One region of the Citricoccus muralis genome, then DNA from elsewhere that is predicted to be linked to it. Evidence: predicted binding sites of a transcription regulator. Region 1 holds the regulator's gene; each other region holds the start of a gene.
The links. The regulator LexA, encoded in region 1, represses DNA repair genes until DNA is damaged. The targets are predictions, from matches to a motif close to TCGAACANNTGTTCGA.
Positions count from the first base shown of each region.

Region 1 (2,268 bases):
GCTGGTTCAGGTCACCGATGCGCTGAACAATCTCAGCGCGGGGTGCATCGAGATCAACCTGTCCCGCGATCCCCCAGAGGGTGTCGCCGTATCCGACAGTGTATTCGATTGCACCCGAGGGCAGACCGGAGTTCGACGCGTTCGCTGAAGAACCGAACAGATCCCCGATCAGGGCCGCTGCAACGATCAGGGCCATCAAAATAATGAGGGGAAGTGTTCGTAGAACAAATCGACCGCGTCGAGTCAGGCAAATGCCGCTGCTTCCCTGGTTTTGCGTAGCGATGCTCATGATTCCACTGTCCTCTCATTTCGAACGGCCCACTTCTTTCGACTCGATCGACCGTTCTAAGTTCGTACATCTTTTCTAGCACAGCCTTTCGACCGGATGCAAGATATTTCTCGTACAGATCTTTGAACTTGTTCGAAGAATGCTGTAGCCTTGAAGTACGGATCGCCTTGACCCTGCGAATCGGTCACCGGATGTCCCGGCGTCTTGACTGCGAAACAGAGTCCATCAGCGGCCATGGACACGATAAGAACGGAGAGCCCCATGAGTTCATCGACTCCAGACGGTCACGAGCAGAACTTCGCGGTATACAGCGTTAAGAAGCTGACGCAGCGGCAGCGACAAGTGCTCAATTACCTACGACGAGCCATCGCGAAGACTGGCTATCCACCGTCGATGCGTGAGATCGGCAAGGGGACGGAGTTGCTGTCTCTCTCATCCGTGACGTACCAGCTCAAGAAGCTCACCGAGTACGGGTACATCCGCCGAGATCCTCGTATCCCCCGGGCCATCGAGATTCTTCGCGATGAAGACGGAAATCTCCTGGGCAATGAGTCAGATTCGGCCCAGGAGATTGACACCGATGAGTTGCAGCTTCCCTTTAGCCGCGAAATCGACTCTCACAACGTCATGGTTCCCTTGGTGGGGCGCATTGCCGCCGGAGGGCCAGTGTTGGCTGATCAGCATATCGAAGATGTCATCGCCCTCCCCAAGTTGCTAACTGGTGATGGGGACCTGTTCATGCTCAAAGTCACCGGAGACTCGATGGTGGATGCCGCTATCTGCCATGGCGACTGGGTCGTGGTACGCAAGCAGAACAGCGCCACCAACGGCGACATCGTTGCCGCCTTACTCGATGAAGAAGCAACGGTGAAGACTTTCCGCCAGCGCGATGGCCATACCTGGTTGCTGCCTCAGAACACCGCGTACGAGCCCATCTTGGGCGACCACGCCACCATCATGGGAAAAGTTGTGTCCGTCCTTCGATCCATCTGACGCTATCGGCGATATAGCCCGCCGATAAAACGACAGGGGCCCAACGACGTTTTCGTCGTTGGGCCCCTGTTGCGTCATGATCGCTCACCGTATTTAGACCTTCGCGAGGCGACCGAGGGCGCCGAGCACAGTGTCCTGTTCCGTCGTGTACCAAAAGTCCGGCAGGGCTGACCGGATATACTTTCCATAGCGGGCATGATGAAGCCGCGAGTCAAGGATCGCCACGACACCTCGGTCATTAGCCGACCGGATGAGTCGACCCACGCCCTGAGCGAGTCGGACCGCAGCATGAGTCGCTGAGACTTGGATGAAACCGTTGCCCCCGCGCTGCGCAACGTCTCGTGTACGAGCCTCGGACAGTGGGTCATCAGGACGTGGGAACGGCAGTCTGTCCACCACCACCAGACGGCAGGAGCGTCCGGGGACGTCCACGCCTTGCCAGAGGGACATCGTGCCGAAAAGGCAGGTATCTTCCTCTTCCGCGAATTGTTTGATCAATGCGGACAGCGTGGAGTCGCCCTGGCAGAGAATCTGTGGATTTGGCCCCAACCGCCGACGCAACTCATGAGCCGCGTCCTCGGCCGCCCGGCGCGAAGAGAAGAGACACAATGCTCCACCCTGAGAAGCTCGCAACAACGCCTCTAGTTCGTCGTACGTCGTCGGCGAGGTGAGGCGACTTGGTTTAGGCAGTTTCTCAGCCACGTAGAGAATGCCTTGCTTGGCGTATTCGAAGGGGCTACCCACGTCAATGCCCGTCCATTCCGGTCCACCGGACCCCGAGAATCCTAGATCTCCAGCGATGGGCCCGAATGAGTCCCCGACCGTCAACGTTGCCGACGTAAGAATCGTCGTCGTGTCTTGCAGAAGGTTCTCACGCAGCCTTCCGGACACCGACAGAGGAGCCACGTAGACGGTAGGAGACGTATTCTCGTCGCCGGCGATCCACCCCACGCCAGGCTCAAATCGTCCAGGGCGGGACACCCATG
Region 1 covers NZ_CP121252.1:1,275,212-1,277,479, reverse strand. Annotated here, with positions in the region: gene P8192_RS05860 (LysM peptidoglycan-binding domain-containing protein) at 1-289, opposite strand, end outside; gene lexA (transcriptional repressor LexA) at 524-1,282, shown strand; gene P8192_RS05850 (ATP-dependent DNA helicase) at 1,376-2,268, opposite strand, start outside.

Region 2 (2,268 bases), 1.5 Mb from region 1:
ACGTTGCCCGGCTCGAGGCGGAAACCATCATCTTCCGTTCCGGACTGCGCGTCGGGTCCGGTGTTGGAATCAGCCCCTGTGGTTTCGTCGGTTCCGGCATCGGGCTCGACCGCAAGCCCAGCGGAGCTCGAATCTGCAGCAGAATCCGCGGGAGCGTCGTCGCCGTTCAGCCCTACTTCAGCTTGGTAGCGCTCGAACAGGGCATCGAGTGCTTGGGCGCGCTCCTTGACGGTGAGCGACCGCGGATTCGTGGCGGCCGAGGTCAGGGACGCCAGCAACTCGTGCAGGACATCATTGAGGCGCATCTTCCACTCATGCAACCCGTCGGCGTTGCGCCCCAGGTAGCTCAGACCGTGAGCGGGTGGCTTGCCATTCTCTTCCGGTGGCACGCCGTCCTGGTCCAGCAGGGCCTTGGTGCGCTCGACCCAAGTGGCGCAAAGGTCGCGGAATTCCTCTGCCGTACCAATGCTGACCTGCCCCGCCAGGAACTTATCACCCGAGGCGATGGCCAGATTCACCTTCTCCTGAGGCACTTTACAGCGCCGGCCGTAGGTGACCACCTCCTGGAGGGAACTGGTGATGCGCTGGGCGTTCTCCGGCGCGACGGATCCAGAAGTGTAGGCGCGGCCGGTGTGGCGATAACGCGGTGCGGCAGAATCGGTGACCTCCGCGAGCGCACCAGGCAGCGGGCGCGGAAGCAGATGCTGACCGGCCTTCACCCGCGTCCGGGCGACGCTCTTTGACACTCCGATCAGCTCGGCCAGATACGCCGGGGCGCCGGTGTAGTCGGTTTCCTTCTCCGGAATGCCGAGCCGTTCATAGCGAGTCGCACGCAGGGAGAAGGACCGATCCACGTGAGCGGCGAGCGCGGAATTCACCGCATCGGCACTGCGCCGCAAGTCTTCAGCCGCGCGCACTACCGCGGGCAGCCAAGGGAGGTCGTCAGACTCGTCGGGGTGGACCCGCTCTGCCCCGGCGGCGCAGGGACTTCCCGACGCCGGCGCATCGTCGTCGAAAGATCCGGTAGCCCACAGCGTGCCCCAGTCCAGTGGTTGCTCATCATCGCCGTGCGAGTTGAGACTCTCGAACCGCTGAATCGAGGAGGGTTCGACGACGACGTCACGCACCTCCGCAACGATGCGCTGCGCGAGACCCAACTGGCGATGCAGGGGCAAGGTAGCAAGGGCGGCCAGCATTTGGGAATCGGTGAGCTGAGTGAGATCAAGGAGCTGCTCCTCTGCCAATGCCGTCATCCCCTCGCCTCCTCGCCCAGTTCACGACCACGTGCTCTTCGCTTTCCTGTTCCCGTAATTTCAACCTACACGTCGATGGCACCTTAAGACAAGTGTACGATGTTGCCGTGAGTGAAACATTCGCAAGTACACCAAGAGGGTCGGGGCTTGGTCGGGGTTTGTAGGTGACCACGAAAGTACGGAGCCGACATTGAAGAAGCGAATGTGCGCAGATCACACCGTGCCCCGCAGTCTGGTGTGAGTCGAAAATCTCCACCCGCACCTTCAACGAGGAGACGCCATGCTCTTGCGCATCAGCCTGTTCATCGTCGCGTTCGTGATGTACCCGCTGGCCTGCGAGCTCTTCCGGGTGACGGACATCCCGCGACGGCTCATTCCGGGCACCATCGCTCTGGGCATCTTCACCTTCACGATGACGGCGCTGCCCGGCTCCCCGCAGGTGCAGAACATCATTCCCGGCCAGTTCTTCGGCATCGAGTCCTTCCCTGGCCCAGGCATGGGCCTGATGGGCGGCGCACTGATTTTCGGCGGCGGCCTGCTGTGGCTGGAGTACCGTCGTCGTCGCCTGATGGCCGCGGGCGAGCACTTCGACAGCCCGGCCAATACTGTCATGTCGAGCGGATCCAGCGAGGACGGCGACTGGTCCGCCAGCTGATCGTCTCCCCAACATCCCCTCGGACGGCGCGGACCAGTATCGTGGCCAGTACCGAGAGAAGAGGAATCACACCATGACACTCGACAAGACCGTTGCCTCCGCCGCGGAGGCTGTGGCCGACATTCCCGACGGCGCCTCGCTCGCCGTCTCCGGGTTCGGGCTCTCCGGAAACCCGATCCAGCTCATTGAGGCGCTCCTCGAGCAGGGCGCCGGGAACCTGTCCATCGTTTCGAACAACTGCGGCGTGGACGGCTGGGGCCTGGGCATCCTGCTCAGCGCCGGCCGCATCGCGAAGATGACGTCGTCGTATGTGGGTGAGAACAAGGAGTTCGCACGCCAGTACTTGGAGGGCGAGCTCGA
Region 2 covers NZ_CP121252.1:2,800,596-2,802,863, forward strand. Annotated here, with positions in the region: gene P8192_RS12875 (HNH endonuclease signature motif containing protein) at 1-1,253, opposite strand, end outside; gene P8192_RS12880 (hypothetical protein) at 1,534-1,908, shown strand; gene P8192_RS12885 (CoA transferase subunit A) at 1,982-2,268, shown strand, end outside.
Region 2: P8192_RS12875 (HNH endonuclease signature motif containing protein) is a predicted target of LexA. The motif match lies at 1,338-1,353, and genes of this name have one in related genera.

Region 3 (2,268 bases), 370 kb from region 1:
CCCTGATCGACGCCGGACTACGCCCCAATGTCTGGGAGACCACCTATTTGCAGTCGCTGCTGGGGGAGGAACCAGTCTACGCCTGGGTTCGTGGTGCTGCATTGCGCCCCGTCCTCCAAGGGCTCGCTGCCGCAGATGAACGCGACGGAACTCGGCTCGAAGAGCAGTACACACGGGAATACCGGGAAGCGATGTTGCGGGCTTATCCGCCCTATGAGGCACCCGACGGAACCACGCTCACGGTCTTCTCAATGCGTCGCGTCTTCGTGGTCGGTCAGAAAGTGCTCGACTACCAGATCTGAGACGAGAGTGGTTGGCGGGCGACCTACCAGCCGCGGGCCCGCCATTCGTCTAAGTGTGGCCGTTCTTGGCCGAGCGTGGTGCTCGCGCCGTGGCCGGGCAGCACGATGGTGTCGTCGTCATAGACGTCGAAAATCCGGGACGTGACATCGTCGAAGAGCTGCGTGAACCGCACTGAATCGTTCTGCGTATTTCCTACACCACCGGGAAACAGCGAGTCGCCCGTGAACAGCACGGTAGGTGCATCGGCGTCGGGAACAAAGGCCAAGGCGACCGAACCGGGAGTGTGGCCCCGAAGCCCGATGATGTCTAACGAGATCCCATCAAAATGGGCGGCGTCGCCGTGATTCAACAGCACCTTCGGCGTCACCGATGTTTGTTCCTGAATTGCATCCGCGTCCGCGGTTCCCGCGGCCGTTGAGGTCTGGGTCTGTTCGGACACCTCGGCCAGCGCACGCACATGGTCCCAGTGCTGGTGAGTGGTGATGATGACGGCCAGGGTGGTGTGGCAGGGCGTGTCCACCGCTGCCGAGGCAAGGAGTTCCATGATGGCGGCCGGGTCGTCCGCAGCATCAATCAGCACCTGGGTTCCCGAGGTCTTCGACGTGATCAGATAGACGTTGTTGTCCATCGACGACACCGAACGTGTCCGGATCGTTACTTCAGGAAGATCCTGGACGACAGTGATGGGGCCGGCGGTGCTGTGGGCTGACGAAGACATGAGACTCAGTGTAGAGATGGATCAGCCGCCCTGACTAGCTGGCCTGCGCTCCGTCCGGCGGTGTGCTGTTAGCGAACGACAGCACCACAGCACGTGCTCGAATGTGCGTTCGAAGTCTTGCTGGCATACAGTAGATGTTGTTCCACTTCTTTATCGATGCGAGGATCACGCTGTGACTGTCTCAACCACTCCATCACTTGATACCGACTCAGCGGCCCTGGCTTCCCGCCCGGAGGGTGCGCCTGCGAGTCGTCGGGGGAGTGCCACGCACGACCGGATCGTCGTCCAAGGGGCACGCGAACACAACTTGAAGAACGTCAACCTAGATATTCCACGCGACTCCATGGTCGTTTTTACCGGCCTATCCGGTTCCGGAAAATCATCATTGGCTTTCGACACGATTTTCGCCGAAGGCCAGCGGCGCTATGTGGAATCGCTGTCGTCGTATGCGCGTATGTTTTTGGGCCGGGTAGACAAGCCGGCCGTCGACTTCATCGAGGGCTTGTCTCCGGCAGTCTCGATCGACCAAAAATCGACCAACCGCAACCCGCGTTCAACCGTCGGCACGATTACCGAGGTTTTCGACTATATGCGTCTGCTGTGGGCGCGTATCGGCGTACCGCATTGTCCCGAATGCGGGGAACCTGCGAAACGCCAGTCGCCACAGCAGATCGTTGATCAGCTTTCTGAGTTGCCCACGAAAACTCGATTCCAGGTGCTCGCGCCGGTGGTGCGCGGTCGTAAGGGCGAGTTCGTGGACCTGTTCTCCAGCCTGTCTACGCAAGGCTTTTCCCGTGCCATTGTCGACGGCGAGATCGTGCAACTCACGGATCCGCCGAAGCTGAAGAAGCAGATCAAACACACCATTGCTGTGGTCATCGACCGTTTGGCAATGAAGGACGGTATCCGTCAGCGGCTCACCGATTCGATTGAGACGGCGCTGAAGCTGGCCGAGGGGCTCGTCGTCGTGGATTTCGTGGACATCGAAGCCACCGTCGACCCAGATCGTGCCAATGCGGGAGAGTTCCACGCCGTTGATGCCGACGGCCAACCCAAGTACCGCTCATTCTCGGAGAACCTGTCTTGCCCGAATGGACACGAACAGACCATTGACGAGATTGAACCGCGCTCGTTCTCCTTCAACAACCCGTTTGGCGCTTGCTCAACCTGCACGGGTATTGGCTCTCAGCTCCAGGTGGATGAGGAACTCGTCATTCCGGACGAAGACCTCTCTCTGGAAGGCGGGG
Region 3 covers NZ_CP121252.1:1,649,288-1,651,555, forward strand. Annotated here, with positions in the region: gene P8192_RS07550 (methyltransferase domain-containing protein) at 1-302, shown strand, start outside; gene P8192_RS07555 (MBL fold metallo-hydrolase) at 326-1,021, opposite strand; gene uvrA (excinuclease ABC subunit UvrA) at 1,239-2,268, shown strand, end outside.
Region 3: uvrA (excinuclease ABC subunit UvrA) is a predicted target of LexA. The motif match lies at 1,119-1,134, and genes of this name have one in related genera.